Linked DNA regions of Massilia litorea. The protein of the gene in region 1 binds, or shares a complex with, the protein of each later gene. Links are inferred from orthologs where the notes say so. Each region holds a gene or a part of one and is shown on either strand. Other genes may lie near its edges.

Region 1 (7,647 bases):
CCTCGAAATGCTGGCGGCCCGCTTCGGCGAAGGTTTCATAGGTGCCCTGCACGATGCCCTGGGTACCGATATAGATCCAGCTGCCGGCCGTCATCTGGCCGTACATGAACAGGCCTTTGCGGTCGAGCTCGTTGAAATGCTCCCAGTTCGCCCATTTCGGCACCAGGTTCGAATTCGCCAGCAGCACGCGTGGGGCGTTTTCGTGGGTCTGGAACACGCCGACCGGCTTGCCGGACTGGATCAACAAGGTCTGGTCGTCTTCCAGGGTGCGCAAGCTCGCCAGGATCTGGTCGTAGCACTCCCAGTTGCGCGCGGCGCGGCCGATGCCGCCATACACGACCAGGCGCTGCGGGTCCTCGGCCACCTCGGCGTCGAGGTTGTTTTGCAGCATGCGGTAGGCGGCTTCGGTCAGCCAGCTCTTGCAGTTGAGCTCGGTGCCGCGCGGGGCGCGGATGCTGCGCGTCGGATCGAAACGGGGATCGACATCAACTCGGGGCGATTCTTGGGTCATGGCAGCTCCTGGGAGAGAAGGACGGGCGAACGGCCTTCCGTCCACCCTGACATGCTCGGAGTCTAAGTTGTCTATACAAGCCAGTCAATCCATTTTGTCATGCCTTACCGTTGATACACCGCCTTGCCGCCCACCCAGGTCTGCAACACGCCGGTTTTATAAATGTCGTAGGGCGAGACCTTGAACAAGTCCTGGTCGACGACGATAAAATCGGCCCATTTTCCCGGCTCCAGCGAGCCTAAGCTGTTTTCGGCATGGCCCGCATAGGCTGCGTCAAGCGTGAAGCAGCGGAAGGCTTCCTTTAGCGACATCGCCTGGTTCGGATACCAGCCGGCAATCGGCTGGCCCGACGCGTCCTGGCGCGTGACGGCCGCGTGGATGCCGAAGAAGGGATTCGGCGATTCGACCGGGAAGTCGGAACCGCAGGCGATGCGCGACCCCTGGTGCAGGAAGCTGCGCCAGGCGTAGGCGCCCTTGATGCGCTCGGGGCCGACGCGGCTTTCCGCCATGTTTTTATCCGAAGTGGCGTGGGTCGGCTGCATCGACGGAATGATGCCAAGCGTTTTGAAGCGCACGATGTCGGCCTGCGTCACGACCTGGGCGTGCTCGATGCGGTGGCGCTGGGCTGCGCTTTTCGTTGCGCCCACTTCCTTCTGGTAGATGTCGAGGATCTGGTGGTTGCCGGCGTCGCCGATTGCATGCACGTTGACCTGGTAGCCGCGCGCCATCGCCTTCTTCATCATCGCGTCCATCTGGGCCGTCTTGTGGAACAGCAGGCCGTGCGAATGCGGCTCGTCGCTGTAGGGCGCGATCAGGGCCGCACCGCGGCTGCCGAGCGCCCCATCCGAATACAGTTTCACGGCACGCAGCGCGTACATGTCCTTGCCATAGGTTTTAACAGGACCGTTCTTCGCCAGCACATCGAAGTCGCCCTGGGTGCCGCCGATCATCCCGTAGATGCGTGCGCTCAGTTTCCCCTGGTCCGCATAGGCGCGGTACAGGCGGTCTTCCGCCACGCCCAGGCCGGCGTCATGGACGCCGGTCAGGCCGACCCGCGCCATCTCGGCGAGCGCGCGGTCGAGGACCTTGCGTCCTTCCGCCTCGGTCTGGGCCGGCAGAACTTTCACGACCAGTTCCTTCGCCGCGTCGACCAGCACGCCGGTGGCGCGGCCGGCAGCATCGCGCATGATCTTGCCGCCGGCCGGATCCGGCGTCTTGTCGGTGATGCCGGCCGCCGCCAGCGCGCGGCTGTTGGCCCAGCCGGCGTGGCCGTCGACCCGCTCGAACCAGACCGGACGGTCGCTGACGACGGCGTCGACGTCAGCGGCGGTCGGGAAGCGGCCCAGTTTCCAGTTTTCCTGGTTCCAGCCGCGGCCACGCAGCCAACCGTCGCCTGGATTGGCGCGTGCGTAGTCGCCGATGGCCCTCAAGGCGTCCTGCAGCGAGGTCGTGGCCGACAGATCGAGCTGGGTCAGCATCTGGCCCAGGCCGAACACGTGGCCGTGGGCGTCGATCAGGCCCGGCAGTACGGTCTTGCCTTGCAAGTCCACCTGGCGCGCACCGGGCGCCTTGGCCGCCACCTCGGCGTTCGTTCCGACGGCCAGGATCTTGCCCCCGTCGTCGAATGCGAGCGCGGCGAACTGCACCAGGTCACCCTTGGCGTTCAGCGTGTAGCCGTTGGCGTTGACGATCGCCGTGTCCGCCTGCGCGCAGGCGGCAGCGAGAGCGGCAAGGACGAACGCGGAACACTGCTTGAGGGTGGGCTGCATGGACTCTCCTGGACATTTATAAAATGCAAAACATGAGTGTAGCGAAGTCCACCCGGCTTGGACACTGGCGGCCACCCTGCGCACCTGTTTTTTCGTTATGATTTCAGATGAGCAATAGCCAATCAACGAACATGGGAATCCTTGTGAAACGAATCGCCTCCGTCCTCTCCTGCGTGTGCGCCCTTGCCGCCTCCTCCTTCGCCGCAGCGGCCGAGTGGGAAGGGCCGCAAGACCCGTTCCAGCTCTACGGCAACAGCTACTATGTCGGCACCGAGGGCCTGAGCTCGGTGCTGATCACCTCACCCGCCGGCCACATCCTGATCGATGGTGCCAGCCCGAAGGCAGGCCCGGCGATTGCCGCGCACATCCGCCAACTCGGCTTCAAGCTGGAAGACATCCGCTACATCCTCGTCTCGCACGAGCATCTCGACCATGCCGGCGGCATCGCGGAACTGCAACGGCTGAGCGGCGCCACCGTGCTCACCAGCCCGGCCGCGAAACCGGTGCTGGAATCGGGCAAGGCCGACAAGGGCGACCCGCAATTCGCCAACGACATGCCGGACATGACCCCTGTTTCTCCGGTGCGCAGCGTGCGCGACGGCGAGTCCGTCGAGCTGGGGCCGCTGTCGATCAAGGCGCATTACACGCCCGGCCACACGCAAGGCGGCATCAGCTGGACCTGGACGGCCGTCGAACACGGCAAGGGGATGAGCATGGTGTATGCGGACAGCCTGAATGCGATCAGCGCCGGCAGCTTCCGTTACAGCGGAAATACGGTCTACCCGACCGCCAGGGCAGACATCGAGCGCTCGATTGCGCGCGTGGCGGCGCTGCCCTGCGACATCCTGGTGACGGCGCATCCGGACGCCAGCGATTTGCTGGAGCGGCAGGCGAAGCAGAAGCAGCTCGGTAACCTCGCCTTCGTCAATCCCGGGGCCTGCGTCGCCTACGCCGACACGGGCCGCAAGCGGCTGGCGAAGACGCTGGCGCAGGAAGCGGCGAAGCAGTAATTCGTAGGGGGCCGCGGCGGCCCCGCGGTCAGGCGCGGCCCGTATCGTCCTTCTCGCGCGCGATCAGCGCCGCCTTTCTCTCGATCCCCCACCGGTAGCCCGACAAGCCCCCATCGTTGCGCACGACGCGGTGGCAGGGAATCGCTACCGCTACGGGATTGGCGGCACAGGCCCCGGCCACCGCGCGCACTGCCGCCGGCGCACCGATGCGCTGCGCCAGCTCGGTATAACTCACCGTCTCGCCGGCCGGAATCGCGCGCAGCGCCGCCCATACTCTCTGCTGGAAGGCGGTGCCGCGCACGTCGAGCGGCAAATCGAGGCCGATGCGCGGCGCCTCCACCAAGCCGATGACCTGCGCCACCGTCGCCTCGAAACCGGCATCGGCGCCGATCAGCTGCGCCTTCGGGAAACGGTCTTGTAAATCGCGCACCAGCGGCTCCGGATCGTTGCCCATCAGCACCGCGCAGATGCCGCGTTCGGTGGCAGCGACCAGGATCGCGCCGAGCGAACAGGCACCTACCGCGAAGCGGATCGCTTCTCCCGCGCCGCCGGCCTTGAAGCGTGAAGGCGCCATCCCCAGCATCGCTTCGCTCCCGGCATAGAAACGCGAACTGGAATTGAAACCGGCCGCATACAGGGCATCGGTGACGCTGCCCTCCTGCGCCAGCGCGTCGCGCACGCGCGCGGCCCGGCGTGCCGCTGCATAGGCCTTGGGCGTCACGCCGGCATGCGTTTTGAAGACGCGTTGAAAGTGGAAGCGGCTCATGCCGACTGCGCGCGCTACCGCATCGAGATCGGGCGCCTCGTCCTGCGCGTCGATCAGGCGGCAGGCTTCGGCGACCAGCTGGGCCTGGCGTTCGCTCAAAGGCGGCTGCCCCGGTTTGCAGCGCAGGCAGGGACGAAAGCCGGCCGCTTCCGCTTCCGCGCAGCTGGCGTGGAAAGCGACATTCGCGCGCAGCGCGGGCCGGGCGCCGCAGGAGGGCCGGCAGTAGACGCCGGTCGTACGCACCGAATAAACAAAAACGCCGTCGGCGGCGCGGTCGCGGCTTTGCACGGCGGCCCAGCGCGCGTCAAGGCTGGCATAAGGTTCGGCGATGGTCTCGATCTTCATGGCACTTGTCCGGAATGGGTGAATGGCTTCATCCTGCCAGCAGGAGGCCATATCGGCACCCCGCCGCTTGCTTTCGAATTCGCGATGCTAGAATCGGGGGCAGTCAACCCTCATCATTATCCTCTTCCGGAGAGCAGTTTGGACGAATCCAGCGCGCAAGCGAGCACCCCCATCTTCCAGCGCATCAAGGACTACCTGGTCGGCGAAATCGCCACCGGACGCTGGAAGGAAGGCGACCTGGTGCCGTCGGAACAGGCGCTGGTACGGCAGTTCGGCGTCTCGCGCATGACGGTCAACCGCGCCGTGCGCGAGCTGACCGCCGAACAGGTGCTCACGCGCCGCCAGGGTTCGGGCACCTATGTCGCGCCGCGCAAATACCAGGCGACCCTGGTCGAGATCCGCAACATCGCCGACGAAGTGCGCGCCCGCGGACACCGCCATGCCAGCCGCCTGCACCTGCTTGAAGAAGCGCCTGCGACCGAGGCCCTGGCGCTGCAGTTCGGCCTGGCGCCGGGCGCTCCGCTGTTTCACTCGCTGATCGTGCACTTCGAAAACGAAGTCCCGATCCAGCTCGAGGACCGCTGGGTCAATCCGGCCTGCGCCCCGGCCTACCTGGAACAGGATTTTGCCAGCATCACCCCGAACGAACACCTGATGGCGGTCGCCCCGCTGCAAGGCGCGACCTACAGCCTCGAGGCGCTGGCCCCGCCGCGCGACGTGGCGGAACTGCTCGGCATCGACGCCCGTTCTCCCTGCCTCGTGCTGAAACGCAGGACGACCTCGCACGGCGCCGTGGCCTCGGTCGTCACGATGTGGCATCCGGGCCACCTGATACAGTTCAACGGCAGCGTGGGCTGAAGGCAATGCCTTAATACTGGACAGAATATTTTGTACAACATGTGCCATGGACAGCCGTTCTCGCACATAATCCCTGCCAGTCAATAATTTGCCGGAACCAACTGTATGAATGACCTCGCCGCATCAAGCCAGCCGCCGCGCGTGCTGGTGCTCGACGACGATCCTTTCATGCTCGAGATGCTGAAAGACATGCTGCATACCATCGGGGTTAGTGCAGTCTATACCGAAGCCAGCACCCGCCACGCCTTGTCCACGCTCGCCGAGCAAGGCCCGGACGTCCTCATCTGCGATCTCGCCCTGCCCGACATGGACGGCATCGAATTCCTGCAGGCAGCAGCCGAACGCGGCTTTCGCGGCGGCGTGATCCTGCTGTCGGGCATGGATTCCGGCGTGCGCGATGCCGCCGGCGAACTGGCGCGGGTGCTCGGATTACGCGTGGCGGGTATCTTCCGCAAGCCCATTGGCCTGGACCAGTTGCGCTCGGCGGTGATGTGCTGAGGGTATGTTAAGATTTTGTACAAAGGCCCGAACACTTTTTGGGAAAATAAGGTATGATTCGGCCTAAATCCCCCGCCTGACGTCCTCCCGACGCCCTTCCCATTGAGTTCGCGCACTTTGCCTCCACCATTGTGCTGCAGCTGTTTTATCAACAAGCGGAAGCCGGACGCGCCTTAACACGGTCGTCTCCAGGCGTACATTGATCCTTACCTCTCTTTGAGGAAAACATGAGCGAAAACATTAAACACATCAGCGATGCTTCTTTCGAAACCGACGTGCTCAAGTCCGAGCTTCCGGTACTGGTCGATTTCTGGGCCGAGTGGTGCGGTCCGTGCAAGATGATCGCCCCGATCCTCGAAGAAGTCGCTAAAGACTACAACGGCAAGATCACGATCGCGAAGATGGACGTCGACGCCAACCAGGCTATTCCAGCCCAGTTCGGCATCCGTGGCATCCCGACCCTGATCCTGTTCAAGAACGGCGCCGTGGCGGCGCAAAAAGTCGGCGCACTGGCCAAAGGCCAATTGACCGCCTTCATCGACAGCAACATCTAAACGCATAGCGGCGGCAGCGCGCCCGCACTGCCGCCATTGTCCGGACGGGATCCGGTCGGCTCCGGCCGCTTCCCAACCTGACGTTGTTTAACGCAGTTTATTTATTCCACGTCGTTCCCTCCCCTACCTTTACCTTCCCGTCACGGGACACCCACACAACATGCACTTATCTGAACTGAAGGCAATGCACGTCTCCGCGCTGCTGGAGATGGCCATCGGCCTCGACATCGACAACGCAGCCCGCCTGCGCAAGCAGGAACTGATGTTCGCGATCCTGAAGAAGCGCGCCAAGTCCGGCGAGCAGATCTTCGGCGACGGCGCCCTCGAAGTCCTGCCGGACGGCTTCGGCTTCCTGCGTTCGCCCGATGCCAGTTACATGGCCTCGACCGACGACATCTATATCTCGCCGTCGCAGATCCGCCGCTTCAACCTGCATACGGGTGACTCGATCGAAGGCGAAGTACGCACGCCGAAAGACGGCGAACGTTATTTCGCTTTGGTAAAGGTGGACAAGGTCAACGGCGAATCGCCGGAAGCCTCGAAGCACCGCATCCTGTTTGAAAACCTGACGCCGCTGCACCCGAACGAGCCGCTGCGCCTCGAGCGCGACATGAACGGCGCCGAAAACATCACCGGCCGCATCGTCGACCTGATTTCCCCGATCGGCAAGGGCCAGCGCGGCCTGCTGGTCGCGTCGCCGAAGTCCGGCAAATCGGTCATGCTGCAGCACATCGCCCACGCGATCACCGCGAATCATCCTGACGTGACCCTGATCGTCCTGCTGATCGACGAGCGTCCTGAGGAAGTGACCGAGATGCAGCGTTCGGTGCGCGGCGAAGTCGTGGCCTCGACCTTCGACGAACCGGCGACGCGCCACGTGCAGGTTGCCGAGATGGTGCTGGAAAAGGCCAAGCGCCTGGTCGAAATGAAGAAGGACGTCGTGATCCTGCTCGACTCGATCACCCGCCTGGCGCGTGCCTACAACACCGTGATCCCGGCTTCGGGCAAGGTGCTGACCGGCGGTGTCGACGCCAACGCGCTGCAGCGTCCGAAGCGTTTCTTCGGCGCCGCCCGTAACGTCGAAGAAGGCGGCTCGCTGACCATCGTCGCGACCGCCCTGATCGAAACGGGCTCGCGCATGGACGACGTCATCTACGAAGAATTCAAGGGCACCGGCAACATGGAAGTGCACCTCGAGCGCCGCCTGGCCGAGAAGCGCGTCTACCCGGCGATCAACCTGAACAAATCGGGTACCCGCCGCGAAGAACTGCTGATCAAGCCGGACCAGCTGCAAAAGATCTGGATCCTGCGCAAGCTGCTGTACTCGATGGACGAG
Region 2 (15,859 bases), 2.8 Mb from region 1 along the record:
GCCGAGGATCTCATGCCCGCTTTTTCCCCTTCCCTACCCGACCTGCGCTCGCAACTCGGCGCCCAGGTCGATTTCCTGAGCCAGGTATCGCATCATGCGATCGACACCGCCCGCCAGCTCAGCGAACTGAACGTGCGCGCGGCGCGCCAGCTGGTCGACGACGGCGTCAGGCTCGGCCGTGCGCTGGCAAGCTGCGACGATCCCTTCCAGATCGGCACCGTGGCAATGCGCGAAGCCTCTTCCACGGCCGAGGATTGGCAGAGCTGGCAGAATTCGCTGATGGGCGTGCTCAGCGCCGGCACCGCCACCTTCGCCCACGACGCCAACGACGGCAGCTGGCAGGCCGCCCGCAGTGTAACTGCCGGCGCCGCGGCCGAGGACGTCGGCGCGGCCCACAACCCCACCTGACCCATACACTATCGAGGAGGAGCCATGGCAGCCACCGGCAAGGACCAGGATGGGGCGGCGGACGCGCTTGCACTGCTGCGCGCCGAGCATGAGCAGGTGAGCAGGATGTTCGCCCAGTGCGCGAACCTGCGCGGCCTGGAAGACGCGGAAGAAACGATCGCCGAACTGGTCGACGACCTCTGCGACGCGCTCATCATCCACACGATGCTCGAGGAAGAACTGTTCTATCCGGCGCTGCGCGCGGCGTTCGGAGACGACGAGCTGATCGATGACGCCGAGCTCGAGCACGCGGGGGCGCGCGAACTGATCAGCCAGCTCGAAGCCATGTACCCGGGGGACGAGCATTTCGATGCGACGCTCGCCGTGCTGGCCGAGGAGTTCGCGCACCACGTCGCGCAGGAAGAGACGGAGATGTTCGAGGGGGCGCGTGCGGCCGGCCTCGACCTGGTCGAACTCGGGCACCGACTGGCGCTGCGGCGCGCCCAGCTCGACGACGACATGGCGGCGCCCCCGACGAGCTTCGACGGCGCCGAACCACACGACGGCAGGCGTACGCCGCCGCGGGCACCGGACTGAACGGACGCTGCGCCGCCCTTCGAAAGCGCGGCGCAAGCGAAGTCCTCAAGAGGGAAGGAACTAACCCGGAAGCGGTCTCTCTAACCGGACGAGTGTGGCAATGCTGCGCTTACCCTTCACACTGCAGGGCAACCAGGAGAACGACATGGCGACAAGCAAGGAGAGCGGCAAGGGCGCGGGCAGCTCCGGCGGCAGCGCGCAAAAGAGCGGTGGCGGCAGCGGCAGCGGCCCTGCCAAACGCGGTTTCGCGGCGATGGACCAGAACCAGCAGCGCGAGATCGCCAGCAAGGGCGGCCAGGCCGCCCACCAGAAAGGCACGGCGCACGAATTCGATTCCGAAGAAGCGCGCCGCGCGGGGCAGAAAGGCGGGGAGGCGGTCAGCCGCAACCGTGCGCACATGGCCGATATCGGCCGCAAGGGAGGCGAGAGCCGGCAGTCGGCCAGCCGGGCGGCCGCCAGCGGTGGCGGCACCGGCACCGCCGGCAAGAGCGGCAATCGCCAGGGCGGCAAGGACGAATAGCCTTCCTGGCCGGCAGGGCGTGACGGGGCGGACTTTCCGTCCCGTTTTTTTTTGACGGCAGGCGTCCGCCCGCAAGGCCTCCTGCGACTGCGCCGCCGCTGTGGTACATTCCCGCCCCATGTCCGAACTTCGCTACCTCACCGCCTATCCCGACCAGTTGCGCCAGCAGGCCGCCTCGCTCCTGAAAGAGGGACGCCTCGGCGCCCTGTTGCGCTCGCGCTACCCGAGCCCGCACGGCCTGCGCACCGACCGCGCCCTGTACGACTACGTGCAGGACCTGAAGGACGACTACCTGCGCAATGCCGAGCCGGTGGCGAAGGTCGCCTACGACAGCAAGATCCACGTCGTCCAGCACGCGCTCGGCCTGCACACCGCGATCTCGCGCGTGCAGGGCAGCAAGCTCAAGGCCAAGCACGAGATCCGCATCGCCAGCGTGTTCCGCGACGCCCCGCTCGAATTCCTGCGCATGATCGCCGTGCACGAACTGGCCCACCTGAAGGAAAAGCAGCACGACAAGGCCTTCTACAAACTGTGCTGCTGGATGGAGCCCCAGTACCACCAGTTCGAACTCGACCTGCGGCTGTATCTCACGCATATGGAACAGACGGGCGAGCGCTTGTGGAGCGAAGGCTGAGCGTCCTGACTCCACGCGCTGCACCATCACCTCACTCGCAATGCTTCAGGCACCATGATTCGATGATCGTTGAATTATCGTAGCATCCGATATATCATCGTCCCATCCTTCTTCACGGGCACCTGGCATGAACACGCAATCGGCATTGGCAGCCCTCTCCGCGCTGGCGCAGGAAAGCAGGCTCGCCGTCTTCAGGCTGCTGATCCAGGCCGGACCTGACGGCCTGGCGGCCAGCAAAATCGCCGAACAGCTGGACATCGCCCCCTCCTCGCTCTCCTTTCACCTGAAGGAGCTGTCGCATGCCGGACTGCTCGCCTCAAAGCAGGACGGGCGCTTCGTGATCTATTCGGCCAAGGTGGAAGCGATGAATGGACTGATCGGATTCCTGACCGAGAACTGCTGCGGCGGCCTACCTTGCGCTGCCACCGACAAGAAATCATGCTGAGACCAACGACATGAACATCCTTTTCCTCTGCACCGGCAACTCCTGCCGCTCCGTCCTCAGCGAAGGCGCCTTCAACCACCTGGCGCCGGCCGGCATGCGCGCACTCAGCGCCGGCAGCCACCCCACCGGCTGGCTCCATCCGCGCGCCGTAGCGCTCCTGCAGCGCAAGGGCATCTCGACCGAGGGTTACTTCAGCAAGTCCTGGGACGCACTGCCGGTCACGCCCGACATCGTCGTCACCGTCTGCGCCAGCGCCGCCGGCGAAACCTGCCCGGCCTATCTGGGCCCGGTGCTGCGCACCCATTGGGGCCTGGACGACCCGAGCCATGTCGCCGGCACCGACGAGGAAATCGAGGCCGCCTTCGAGCGCACCTGGGCCATCATCCTGGCGCGCATCCAGGCCTTCCTGGCGCTGCCGCTGGACGAATTGAACACCGACCGCGCGCGCCTGCAGGCGGAACTCGACCGCATCGGCACGCTGCAGGCATGATGCGCGCGACGAACGGAAGCGCATTCTGCGGGGTGCGGCCATGACCCTGGCCCGGCGCCTGGTGGCCGAGGGGCTCGGCAGCGCGCTCCTGCTGGCGGTGGTGGTCGGCTCGGGCATCATGGCCGAACGCCTGGCCGGCGGTAACGTGGCGATCGCGCTGCTGGCCAATACGATTGCCACGGGCGCCGGGCTGGTGGCCCTGATCCTGATGTTCGGGACGCTCTCGGGCGCGCACTTCAACCCGGCGGTGACCCTGTCGGAAGCCTGGCAAGGCAATGTGCCGGCGCGCGAAGTGCTCCCCTATATCGCCGTGCAGGTGGTTGGCGCCTTCGCCGGCGTGGCCGCCGCGCACGGCATGTTCGGCGAGGCGCTGTTCTGCGCATCGACCCATGTGCGCACCGGACCGGCGCAGTGGTGGAGCGAATGCGTGGCGACCTTCGGCCTGCTCGGCGTGATCATCGGCTGCTCGCGCAGCCGGCCCGCCATCACGCCGTTCGCGGTGGGGGCCTATATCACGGCGGCCTACTGGTTCACCGCCTCGACCTCGTTCGCCAATCCGGCCGTTACCCTGGCGCGCAGTGCCAGCAATACCTTCGCCGGCATCCGCCCGGCCGATGCGCCGGGATTCATCCTGGCCCAGCTGGCGGGCGCTGCGGCGGCCACCCTGCTGTTCTGCTGGCTGTATCCGGCGGCGCCGGCCGCGGCCACCGTGGGCGGCACCGTCGCCCCGGGCGACTTTGCCGACACGGCCGGCCTCACCCATCTCCCCGAAGCGAGCGAATGATGCCCCTCCACGATCTACCGAATATTCAGGAACACCTGCTCGACGTGCCCGACATGGACAAGCTCGCGCCACAGGGCGACTTCTCTCATGCGCCGCGCATCCTGCTGCTCTACGGCTCCCTGCGCGAGCGCTCCTTCAGCCGCTTCCTGACCTTCGAGGCCGCGCGCATCCTCGAACACTTCGGCGCCGACGTAAGAATCTTCGACCCGATGGACTTGCCGATGGCGGGCAGCGTGCCCGAGACCCACCTGAAAGTGGTCGAGCTGCGCGAGCTGTGCCTGTGGTCCGAGGGCCAGGTGTGGTGCAGTCCCGAACGCCACGGCGCGGTGACGGCCGTGATGAAGAACCAGATCGACTGGATTCCGCTCGAGATGGGAGCGATCCGCCCGAGCCAGGGCCGCACCCTGGCCGTCATGCAGGTCTGCGGCGGCTCGCAATCGTTCAATGTGGTGAACACGCTGCGCCTGCTTGGACGCTGGATGCGCATGTTCACGATCCCGAACCAGTCCTCGGTACCGATGGCCTACAAGGAATTCGACGACGCAGGCCGCATGCGCCCCTCCGCGTATTACGACCGGGTGGTCGATGTCATGGAAGAGCTGTTCAAGATGACGCTGCTGCTGCGCGGCCGCACCGACTACCTCACCGACCGTTACAGCGAACGTAATGAGCGCGCGCGCAAGGCCATCGACAAGCAGCTGCAACAGATCTGAGCGGCAGCCCCGGAGTTAATGTCGATGCAAGCTTCGTTGCCGTCTCACAACGGTCAAGACCGCTAAATTCGTTTCCAACCGTAAATATATCGACTCCACAGGGATCGCTCGCTTACAGTCCCGTCATGCGTGCGCCATGCATGCAGCCGGCCCGGTTCCGGCACGCCAGACCCGATTGAAAGCGATCCATGTTTTTCCCCTCCACCGCCGTATCCCTTCCCGCTGCTTGCGCCGGCGCCGTCCTGCTTGCCTTCATTGGCACCGCCGGCGCGGCCAGCGCTGAAGCGACCAGTTCCACCTGGACCTTTTCCGGCTTCGGCACGGTCGGCGCGGTGCACTCCGATGAGCGCCAGGCAGACTACACCGCCTCCATCCTGAAGGCCGACGGTGCCGGCCGCACTTCGCACTGGAGCGGCGACGTCGACAGCAAGCTGGGCGGCCAGCTCGACCTGCATATCGATACGCGCTGGTCGGCCGTGCTGCAGGTCGTGACCGAGCAGCGCCTCGACTACAGCTACCAGCCGCGCGTGGAATGGGCGAACCTCAAATACCAGGTGACGCCGGAGCTGGCCTTGCGCCTCGGCCGCATCGCCCTGCCGATGTTCATCGCCGCCGACTACCGCAAGGTCGGCTATGCCTATCCCTGGGTGCGCACGCCGCTCGAGGTTTACGGTGTCCTGCCGCTCACTAACAGCGACGGCGCCGACCTCAGCTGGCAATGGAACGGCGAAGCGCTGCGCAGTACCACGCAACTGTTCTATGGCCGCACCAACATCCCCTTGTACGACGGCGCGCGCCTGCGCGGCCGCGGCATCGCCGGCGTGTCGCACACGGTCGAGCAAGGCGCGTTCAGCGCGCGCGCGTCGATCATCACCGCGCGCCTGTCGGTCGGCCTGTTTCCCGCGCTGTTCGAGGCGTTCGACGGCTTCGGGCCGCAAGGCCGCGACATCGCCCGCCGCCTGCGCGTGGACGACAAACGCGCCTCGGCAATGAGCGTCGGCCTGAACTACGATCCGGGCCAGTGGTTCGTGATGAGCGAAGCCGGGCGCAGCAAGGTCGACGGCTATCTCGGCAGCACGCGTTCCGCCTATCTGAGCGGCGGCTGGCGGCACCGCAACCTGACGCCGTATGCCACCTGGGCCCGGGTCTGGGGCCGCCTGCCCGATGGACCGACCGCGCTGACGCTGGACGGCCTGGCTCCCGCCTATGCCGCCGGCGGCGCCGCCTTGAATACGTCGCTGGCGGCGATGATGCGCGCCGTGCCCTCGCAGTCGACGCTGGGCGCCGGCCTGCGCTGGGATCTCGCGCCGAACTTCGCGCTCAAGCTGCAGCACCAGCGCGTTACCACGCGCAACGGTTCGCGCGGCATGTTCATCAATTCGGTGCCCGACTACCAGTCCGGACGCACGGCGCAGGTGACCAGCGCCGCCCTCGACTTCGTGTTCTGAGGGGCAGCCATGCGATTTCGATCCGCGAGGCTGCTCGCCTCCATCCTGCTTGCATGCTGCGCCGCCCTGGCACAGGCCAACGACCTGGTGGTGGTCGTCTCGGCACGCAGCCCGGTCGAGGCGATGCGCGCCGACCAGGTGGCGGCCATCTTCCTCGGCCAGGCCCCGCGCTTCCCGAACGGCGCCGTCGCCACCGCGCTCGACCAGCCGCTCGGCTCCGCGCAGCGCGACGAGTTCTACCTGCGCGTGGCCGGCAAGACCCCGGCCCTGTTGAAGGCCTACTGGTCGAAGATGGTGTTCACCGGCCGCGGCCAGCCGCCGCGCGAGCTGGCCGGCAGCGCCGCCGTGCGCAAGGCGGTGGCCGAGGATCCGGCCCTGATCGGCTATATCGAGCGCGAGGCACTCGACCCGTCGGTGCGCCAGGTCCTGCTCGTGCATTGAAAGGACACGCATGCTATCGCTTCCCTCCCCTCCGCGGCGCAAGGCGCCAGGCTCCCGGCTGGCGCGCTGGCTCGGGCGCGGCCTCGACACGCATATCTCGCTGCCGCTGTTCGCCGTGCTGCTGGTCATCGGCTTGTGGATCCTGACGCTGCGCGTGATCGACGCCGACCGGGCCGCCGCGACAGCCGCGGTGCATGCGGCCACGCTCGAGCGCATCGAGACCTACGAAGCGCAAATGTCGCGCAGCCTGAACGGCATCGACCAGACCCTGAAGGTGCTCAAGTACGCGGTCGAACTGAACGGCACGGCCGGCGCCCTGCCGGCCCTGCGCGAACAGGGCCTGCTGCCGCCGGGTTTGGTGTTCGTGGTGGCGATCGCCGACCGCGACGGCCGCGTCGTCGCCAGCAATCCCGAGGCCAGGGCGCACGACGTCTCGGGCACCGCCTATTTCCTCTATCATCGCGACAATAACCTCGGCCTGCCTTTTGTCGGCGCGACCGTCGGCGACAGCATCAAGTCCGAGCCGCACCTGCATTTCACGCGGCGCATCAACGATCGCGCGGGCCGGTTCGCAGGTATCGCCATCGTCGAAGCCGATCCGTCCTATTTCACCAGCGCCTACGAGCGCTCGCGCGACGGCGAGCAGGGCATGCTGGGCCTGGCCGGCCTGGATGGCCTGATGCGCGCGCTGCGCGTCGGCGACAGCGTCAGCTGGGGCCAGCGCATCGAACTGGGACATACGGATGGCGGTGTCGCCCTGCACAAGGGTCCGGACGGCGTGCTGCGCTATACCAGCGTGCAGCGCCTGCACGGCTTCCCGCTGGCGATCGTCGTCGGCCTCGCGCGCGACGAGCAGTTCGCGCCCTTCAACGAAAAGCGCCAGACCTTCCTGGCCGCAGCCAGCGGCGCCAGCGCCCTGCTGCTGCTGGTGGTGGCCGTGGTCTCGGGCTGGGCCTGGCAGCTTGCGCGGGTGCGCCGGCGCGCACGCCGCGCCCAGGAAACCTATGCCGCCGCTTCCGAAGGCAGCCTGGACGCCTTCTTCGTGCTGCGCGTGGTGCCGGGTCCGGGCGGCACGGTGGCCGACTTCGCGGTCGAGGCGACCAACTCGCGCGCCGAAGGCATCATCGGCCTGCCGCGCGCCGAGATGCAGGGCATGCTCCTGTGCGACATGCTGCCGCATTACCGCACCAACGGCATCTTCGACGACATCGCCCTCGTGGCCCTAGACGGCAAGCCGCGCGAAGGGGAGTGGCAGGCTTCCTCGCGCGAGGCGCGCGGGCGCTGGCTGCACCGCCAGGTGGTGGCGGTCGAAGACGGCGTGGTCGTGATCGTGCGCGACATCACCGAGCGCAAGCAGGTCGAGGAACGCATCTTCCACATGGCCCACCACGACGAGCTGACCGGCCTGCCGAACCGGAACCTGATGCACAACCGGATCGAGGGGGCGATCCGCAATGCCGCGCGCCAGGGCAGCGCGGTGGCGCTCGCCTTCGTCGACCTGGACGGCTTCAAGCTGGTCAACGATGGCCTCGGCCACAAGGCCGGCGACGAGCTCTTGAGGGTGGTCAGCAAGCGCATGGGCGCCTGCCTGCGCCGCAACGACACGCTCGCGCGCTTCGGCGGCGACGAGTTCGTGATCCTGCTGCCGGACCAGAGCCACGATCCGCAGGCGCTCGCGCCGCTGCTGGAAAAGATCCGGATCGCCGTCACCGAGGAGATCGAAGTCGCGGGCCAGGCGGTGCAGGTCAGCTGCAGCATGGGCGTGGTGATGTACCCGCGCGACGGCATGGATGCCAGCGCCTTGCTCATGAACGCCGACGCCGCGATGTACCGCGCCAAGGACCTGGGCAGCAACAACTTCCAGTTCTACGCGCGCGAGATGAATGCCAGCGTCGAGGAAAAGCTGGTGCTGCTCGATGGCCTGCGCAATGCCGTGCAGGCGACCTTCGAGGGCGCCGACAACAACGGCTTCCGCCTGCTGTACCAGCCGAAGGTCGACCTGCGCACCGGGCGCCTGTTCGGGGTCGAGGCCCTGATCCGCTGGCAGCATCCGGAACACGGCATGGTGCCGCCGCAGCGTTTCATCGGCCTGGCCGAAGAAAGTGGATTGATCGTGGAAATCGGCGACTGGGTGGTGCGCGAAGCCTGCCGCCAGGCGCGCGCCTGGATGGACGCCGGCCTGCCGCCGGTGACGATGTCGGTGAACGTCTCGGCGCGCCAGTTCGAGGAATCGCGGCTGGTCGATCGCGTCGCCGCCGCCCTGCGCGACAGCCGCCTGGCGCCGGAACTGCTGGAACTCGAAGTGACCGAAAGCCTGATCATGCGCGACCTGCAGAAGTCGGTCGCGAAGATGCGCGAGCTCAAAGCGATGGGCGTGTCGCTGTCGATCGACGACTTCGGCACCGGCTACTCGAGCCTGTCCTCGCTGAAGACCTTCCCGATCAGCCGCCTGAAGATCGACAAATCATTCGTGAGCGAACTGGCCGACAACCCGGACGACCAGGCGATCGCGATGGCGGTGATCTCGCTCGGCCACAAGCTGAACCTGCGCGTGATTGCGGAAGGCGTCGAGACCGAGCAGCAGCGCGCTTTCCTGCGCGAGAACGAGTGCGACGAGATGCAGGGGTATTTGTTCAGCAAGCCGGTGACGGCCAGTGCGATCGAAGATATGCTGGAGGCGTACGCGCTCGAACTGGAGATGTAGGGGTCATTGAGGCCACTGGCCTCAATGCCCCCTACGGTGCGCAACCGTCTCGTAATTTTTTCACCAGCGCATCCGCATCTGCATCCACGTGCATCAGGCCAGCATGCCCTTCACGCACGAAGCCCTCGTCCACCTGGTGCTGGGCGAATTTCACCAGTCCATCGTAGAAGCCGTCGACATTCAGCAGCCCGATCGGCTTGGCGTGAATTCCGAGCTGCGCCCAGGTCACCATCTCGAACAGCTCTTCCAGCGTACCGAAGCCGCCCGGCATGGCGATGAACCCTTCGGACAGCTCGGCCATCATGGCCTTGCGCTCGTGCATGTCCTTCACCACGAACAGCCGCGTCAGGCCGGCATGCCCCACTTCGCGCTCGACCAGGGCGCGCGGGATGACGCCCGTGGCTTCGCCGCCCAGCCGCAATACTTCGTCGGCGATCACGCCCATCAGGCCGACCTTGCCGCCGCCGTAGACGAGGGCGATGTTGTGCTCGACCAGCACGCGCGCGAGCTCGCGGGCGGCGTCGGCATACAGGGGTTTGGCGCCGTTCGCGGCGCCGCAGTAGACAGCGATCGATTTCATGGGTATCCGGTCATCAGACAGGCTCGCGGCCTTCGTCCGGCAGTTTTTTAAGGTATTCCTCGCTCAGCTTCTCGAACAGCAGGCTGGTATCGCCGCGCAGGTAAGGACCGAGCATCGACAGTACCTGGTAGCAGCCGCGCGCGAGGGCGTCGGCGATGGCCTGCTGCTCGCTGTACTTGCGCGGATTGCGCACGTATTCGTAGGACAGCCAGTAGGTCGCCACCACCACCATGTTGGTCGCCATCGCGCCGATCTGCTGGTCGCTTGCTTCGAGCGATTGTTCGCTGCGCAGGTCTTCGCACAGCTGGCGCGCGACCTTGATCTTGTGGGCGAGGATGGCCTTGAAGTGCAGTTCGAGCTTGCGGTTGCGCGACAGCAGGTCGTTCAGGTCGCGGTAGAAGAAGCGGTAGCGCCAGATCAGCTCGAACATCAGGTGCAGGTAGAGCCAGACGTCTTCCATGTTCGAGCGCCGTCCCGCCGGCACCGTCAGGATGCGCTCGATCTCGGCCTCGAACTGCACGAAGATCGAGTTGACGATGTCGTCCTTGTTGCGGAAATGGTAGTACAGGTTGCCCGGCGAGATATTCATCTCCTCGGCAATGACGGTCGTCGTGATGTTCGGCTCGCCGAACTCGTTGAACAGCCTGAGCGAGAGCTCGAGGATGCGTTCACGGGTACGGCGTGGAGCTTTTTGTAGCATGGATGGCGGTCTGAATAGGGTCACCCGCAAGCATATCATCGAACCGCACCCCAACGGCAGTGCGGCCGGGCATGGCTAGCCGGCGGTGCCGCGCTTCGCGGCGGCGGATTTGGTGGTGGGGCGCTTCGCTGCGCTCGTCTTGGCCGGGATCCTGGCGGAAGGCTCGGCGGGCGCTTTCCTGGCGGCCGGCGCCTTCTTCGCCGCGGCCTGGCGCATCTGCTCGCCCGCCAGCTCGGCCAGCATCCGTTCCAGCTCGTCGATGCGGTGGTTCAGCGCTTCCATTTCGCTGCGCGCCGGCACGCCGATGGTGGCCAGGGCGCGCGCCACGCGCTCCTCGAACACCTGCTCCAGCTTGCCCCAGGTACCCGATGCGCGCCGGCTCGAACGCTCGGCCTTGCGCGCGACGGTCTCGGTCGCATCCTCGACACTGCGCGCGCGCTTCTGCAGCTCGCTGCCGTCGCGCACCAGACGCGTAAATTCACGTCCACCCGCCTGCTGGGCCTTGGCAAAGGCGCCCAGGCCCGCCTGCCAGATCTGCTGGGCCGAGCTGCGCACCGCGCGCGACAGCTCTTCCTCTTCCTGCTCGAGTTCCTTGATATTCTTCGTCATCGCTTCGTCATCGCTTCGTCGTCAATTCGGGGCATTCATCCGCATTTTAAACGCTGGGGCGCGCTTCAAGGGCTTCACGCAGCAGCGCCAGCAAACGATCCGCGCGCCAGGGCTTGCCAACGAAGGCGTGCGCAGAGCCGTCCGTCAGCGCCGCGGCGATCTCCGGATCGTCGCCCGCGCCGGAAAGCAGGATCCGGAAAGCGCCGGGCGCCAGGCGGCGCGCCTGCGCCAGCAGCGCGGCCCCGCTCATACCCGGCATCAGGTGGTCGCTGACGATGGCCGCGACACGCTCATGCGCCAGCAGGTCCAGCGCCGCCGCGCCGGAGGCAGCCGTCAGCACGCGCCAGCCCTGCCCCTGCAGCGCGTCGGACAGCATCTCGAGCATGAAGGCGTCGTCGTCGACCAGCAGCAGCACCGGTTCCGTCTCGGCACGCGGCTGCAGCCGGCCCAGCTCCTCCATCACGGTATCGAGCACGCGGCCGTTGCAGCCGAGCGCCACATGGCCGACGCCGCCCAGCGCGATGTTGCGCGCGCCCTCCAGCACGCTCGAGGTCTGCGGCGAGACGATGTTGTCGTGGTGGCTGAAGATGGAGGTGATCAGCGCGCGCCGCGCCGCGTCCTCGCTCGCGCCGAGTTCGCGCAGCCAGTCGTTGGCCTCCCCCTTGGCACGCCGCATCTGGGCCGCGTTGGCGCCCGGTCCGAAGTTGGCGAGGCTGGTGCCGTGGTGCGGCGTGCCCAGCGTGATCAGGCGCGCCACGCGTGCGCTGCCGTGTGCCCGCATCCAGGCGCGCGCCACCAGGCCTCCCATGCTGTGGGCGACGATTGCCACCTGCGTCGCGCCGGTAGCCGCGCACAGCTCCTCGACCGCGGCCTGCAGCGCCGGCACGTAGCCGTCGATCGGGCCGCCCACCGGTTCCAGGTCGACGCTCGCATGGCTGATCGCGTTGCGGTCGAGGCGCGGCACCAGGTAGCCCCAGATGCCGCTGTTGCAGCCGTAGCCGTGCACCAGCAGCACCGGCACCGCACGCGAGTCGGGATAAATGCGGCGGCAGGCCGTGGCACGCGGGATCAGCCAGGAGGTGCACAGCATGCTGGTCCGGAATTCTTCCGCCAGCAGGCGCAGGCGCGCCGCCGGGGTCAGGTGGAAGTCCGGCGGCGTCGGGCTGGCGAAGCAGGCGCTGAGGACAAAATTGTTCATGTTGATCGCCAGCCGCACCAGCATCACGCAGGCCAGGCCGAGCGCCAGCGCCGTCCAGGGCGCGGCGCCCCACCAGTGCCGGGCCGCGAACGCGATGCCGGCGGCGCCGGCGAGCTGCAGCAGCAGCAGGCATTGTGCGATGCGGCGCGCGCTCACGTTTTTGCTCACGCTGATGCGGAGACCCGCAGTGCGGGCTTGCCGGTCAGGCTGGCCGCCAGGACGCTCGCCAGGCGCGCCGTGATGCCGTAGATCGAGAGCTGGGGATTGGCGCCGATCGAAGTCGGGAACAGCGAGCCGTCGTGCACCGACAGGTTGGCAAGGCCCCGGTAGCGGCCGTCCGGCGCCGTGACGCCGCGCCGCTCGTCGCCCGCCATCGTGCAGCCGCCCATCACGTGGGCCGACGCCACGCGCGTCATGTGCAGCTGCTGCGGCAGGGCGGCGATCTCGCGCTTCGCCTCGTTCCAGCTCGCATACTCGCGCGCCGTCTCGTGCGCTGGCCGCACGGCCCTGGCGCCGGCCGCGAACTGGATCTCGGCCATCGTCAACAGCGCGCGGCGCGCGCCGTCCCACAGGAAATCGTTGAGCGGATAGTCAAGCACCCCTGCCCCGTCCTTCAGCTGCACCGCGCCCCCTGCCGACTGATCGTGGAAGCCGTCGCGCAGCAGCGCCAGCATGCCCTGGATGTGCGGGAACTGCTGCATGAGCGCGGCATGCCCCTGCCCGAAACCGTTCAGGGTCGTCGACAGCAGCACCGGATGCAGCGGCGGCGCTTCCAGTTTGTAGCCGATGGCGCCGTCGATCGGCGCCGTGTGCAGGAAGTGATCGGAATATACGGTCTGCGGCGCGCCGGCCCAGGCGTCGACGCGCTGCGGGAAGATGCCGGCCGAGATCAGGGTCGGGTGCAGGAAGGTGCGTTTGCCCAGCAGCCGATGCGGATCGGGCGCGCCCGAACGCATCAGCAGGGCCGGGGAATTGATCGCACCTCCCGCCACCACGAAGTGTTTCGCGCGCAGCCGCAGCACGCGCCCGGTGGGCGCCACGCCGTCCGCGCCCAGTGCGCTGCACAGCAGTTCGTCGGCACGCCCGCCGCGCAGGACAAAGCGCTCGGCACGTGCACGCGTGACGAGGGTTGCGCCATGGTCGAGCGCCGATGGAATCGTCGTCACCAGCATCGACTGTTTCGCATTCGTCGGGCAGCCCATGCCGCAATAGCCCAGGTTCCAGCACCCGTTGACGTTGCGGCGGATGAAGCCGGACTTGATGCCGAGTTTATCCGCGCCGCGTTTCAACAAGTCGTTGTTCTCGTTGGGCGGCGCCTGCCAGTCGCCCACGTGCAGGCGCGCTTCCATCATCGCGAACCAGGGGGCGAGGGTCTCGCTGTCGTAGCCGTCCAGGCCGAAGTGCTCGGCCCAGTAGTCGAGCGTCGGCGCCGGCGTGCGAAAGCTCGAGGTCCAGTTGACCGTGGTCGAGCCGCCGACCGTGCGCCCTTGCAGGATCTTGATCCCCTTGTCGAGCGTCTGGCGCGCGGCCGACTCCTGGTACAGGCCAGGATAGGCATCGGCCTCGCGCATCCTGAAGTCGGACGACGAGCGCAATGCGCCCTCCTCCACGATCAGCACCCTCAGGCCCGCCAGCGTCAGGATCTCGGCCGTCACGCCGCCGCCGGCGCCGCTGCCGACGATGACGACGTCGGCCTCCAGCGTGCGGTCGGTGTCGAGCTGCGCCGCGTCGACGATCTTCCAGCCGCGCGCGAGGCCGGCGCGCACCGGGTCGGGGATGATGCCCTTGGCCACAGTCAGGGGAATGGATTTTGCGCTCATGTCAGGACAGTTCCTTCATCGGGCCGGGATAGCCGATCGCGGCCCAGGCGGCCGGCTGCGCATACCAGGCGCCGAGCGAGAGGTCGTGCAGTGCGCTGTAGGCGGTGCGCAGCAGGGCGAAGCGGTGCAGGCGCCAGTCCTGCAGGAAGGAGGCGACCTGGTGCGGATCGGCGTTCTCCCAGCCGCCGGAGACGCCCGTCAGCAGGCGCCGCGCCGGCGCCAGGGCCAGCAGGCCGAACAAATCCTGCACTTCCTTCTGCACCGCGAGCGGCAGGTTCGAAATCGCCGTATGGACGCCCTCGATGGTGCCGGCGACGGCCGCCTTGCGCCCGGCCGGGTCGAGCGGCAGCGCACCCGCCAGCATCGCCGGGACGATGGCCCCGAGCGCGGCGCGCGCTTCGCCGTCGAGGACGAAGCGCTGCGGGCGCGGCGACTGCACGGCGCGGTAGATGCCCCCGCCCGCGGCCAGCACCAGCGCGCCGAGCGCGCCGGCCTTCAGGAAGGATCTGCGGTTGGTCTCCATCTGGCGTCCTTGTTGTTGTGGACGTAGTGTACGACAGCCGGCCGCGATCGCGACGGGGCCAGACTAGAGGAAATCGTCGAGATGCGGTCAAACGGCGACGTGCAAATGTGCTGTGCATACGCCCCCGCGCCTTGCACATTTTGTTTGCATACTGCCACCGGCGCCGGATACCGCAGCGTACAAGCCTTCTCAGCGGCGCCATGGGCTTGTACCATAGCGTCATTCAGCTCGACTACGAAAGCCTTTCATGATCATCAATTCCCGCCTCAGCCTCCCCTTGCGCGCCGTTTGCCTCGCCCTCTTCGCTGCCGCCTGCGCCCTGCCGGCCCAGGCCGCGAGCACCGCGGCCTCCTCGGCGTCCAGCGCCGGCTCGGCCTCCTCGGGCAGCGTGTCCGATTCGATCGGTGCGTCGAGCAACAGTTCGGGCGACGATAAACGCGTGGCCGCCGGCCGGTACCGCGTGATCGACATCGCCGCCGCGCCCGGCAAACCGGGCACCACGCGCATGACGCTGCAGGCAGCCGACGCGGGCGCAAAGGACGCCATGCGCGAATTCACGCTCGACGTACCGAACCGCGCACTGGCGGCGCGCGAAGTGAGTAAAGGCGAACTGGTGCAGGTCAATGCGCGCGAATACGGTTACGAGTTCGCGCACGCCGACACGAAGCAATCCTTCTTCCTGGCGCTGGAAGACAGCTGGTACCGCGAACTGGGCTCGCAAAAAGTCGCGATCTGATGCCTGGACGCCTGCGGCCGCTCATTGCCGCCCTGGCCTTCTGTGCCGGCGGCAGCGCCTGGGCCGGCATCCCGACCTTCTGCGAACGTGGCAAGGAAATCAGCGCTGCCGACCAGGACCGCGTGCTGCGCTTCGCCGGCGTCGTCAAGCGTGAGCTGGAACGTTCCGGCAGCAAGGTCGCCCTGGTCTCGCGCGCCGGGCTCGACCTGAGCCGTTTCGGCCTGCTGTATTCGCATGCCGGGATCGCCCTGAAAGACAATCCCGGCAGCCCCTGGGGCGTGCGCCAGCTCTATTACGCCTGCGACGAATCGCGCCCGCGCCTGTTCGACCAGGGCGTCGCCGGTTTCGCCCTTGGCGCCGAGGCACCCGGCAGCGGCCACATGTCGCTGGTCTTCCCGCCGGATGAAGACGGCGCCCTGCTGGAACGGGCGGCGCTGGACAAGCCGCTCGCCCTGTCGCTGCTGGCCGGCCGGTACAGCGCGAACGCCTACGCCTTCGGCACGCGCTACCAGAACTGCAACCAGTGGGTG

What was found.
Region 2: the proteins of trxA (region 1) and LPB04_RS21145 are in contact, whole or in part, in an NMR structure (PDB 2IPA), measured with the Bacillus subtilis proteins. The link is inferred for Massilia litorea from one-to-one orthologs.

The regions. Positions count from the first base shown.
Region 1 is NZ_CP062941.1:1,880,761-1,888,407, reverse strand. The notes cover bases 4,698-7,647. They hold trxA (thioredoxin TrxA), read left to right. Parts: upstream 4,698-5,984; coding sequence 5,985-6,311; downstream 6,312-7,647. Other genes in these bases: rho (transcription termination factor Rho), read left to right, coding at 6,472-7,647; LPB04_RS08375 (response regulator), read left to right, coding at 5,365-5,757; hutC (histidine utilization repressor), read left to right, coding at 4,698-5,259. Also shown: hutU (urocanate hydratase), read right to left, coding at 1-511; LPB04_RS08395 (amidohydrolase), read right to left, coding at 616-2,280; bla (subclass B3 metallo-beta-lactamase), read left to right, coding at 2,424-3,290; bifunctional DNA-binding transcriptional regulator/O6-methylguanine-DNA methyltransferase Ada, read right to left, coding at 3,319-4,401; more of hutC, read left to right, coding at 4,540-4,697. UniProt on the Bacillus subtilis protein: Participates in various redox reactions through the reversible oxidation of its active center dithiol to a disulfide and catalyzes dithiol-disulfide exchange reactions.
Region 2 is NZ_CP062941.1:4,710,879-4,726,737, forward strand. The notes cover bases 1,428-4,333. They hold LPB04_RS21145 (arsenate reductase ArsC), read left to right. Parts: upstream 1,428-2,593; coding sequence 2,594-3,073; downstream 3,074-4,333. Other genes in these bases: LPB04_RS21130 (KGG domain-containing protein), read left to right, coding at 1,428-1,504; LPB04_RS21135 (YgjP-like metallopeptidase domain-containing protein), read left to right, coding at 1,623-2,138; LPB04_RS21140 (ArsR/SmtB family transcription factor), read left to right, coding at 2,266-2,583; LPB04_RS21150 (aquaporin), read left to right, coding at 3,114-3,857; arsH (arsenical resistance protein ArsH), read left to right, coding at 3,854-4,333. Also shown: LPB04_RS21120 (phasin family protein), read left to right, coding at 13-408; LPB04_RS21125 (hemerythrin domain-containing protein), read left to right, coding at 433-984; more of LPB04_RS21130, read left to right, coding at 1,130-1,427; more of arsH, read left to right, coding at 4,334-4,570; LPB04_RS21160 (hypothetical protein), read left to right, coding at 4,759-6,018; LPB04_RS21165 (type 2 periplasmic-binding domain-containing protein), read left to right, coding at 6,028-6,459; LPB04_RS21170 (bifunctional diguanylate cyclase/phosphodiesterase), read left to right, coding at 6,470-9,163; LPB04_RS21175 (LOG family protein), read right to left, coding at 9,195-9,743; LPB04_RS21180 (TetR/AcrR family transcriptional regulator), read right to left, coding at 9,757-10,443; LPB04_RS21185 (phasin family protein), read right to left, coding at 10,519-11,052; LPB04_RS21190 (alpha/beta fold hydrolase), read right to left, coding at 11,099-12,406; LPB04_RS21195 (GMC family oxidoreductase), read right to left, coding at 12,415-14,070; LPB04_RS21200 (twin-arginine translocation signal domain-containing protein), read right to left, coding at 14,072-14,593; LPB04_RS21205 (hypothetical protein), read left to right, coding at 14,841-15,329; LPB04_RS21210 (DUF2145 domain-containing protein), read left to right, coding at 15,329-15,859. UniProt on the Bacillus subtilis protein: Catalyzes the reduction of arsenate [As(V)] to arsenite [As(III)]. In vitro, can dephosphorylate para-nitrophenyl phosphate (pNPP).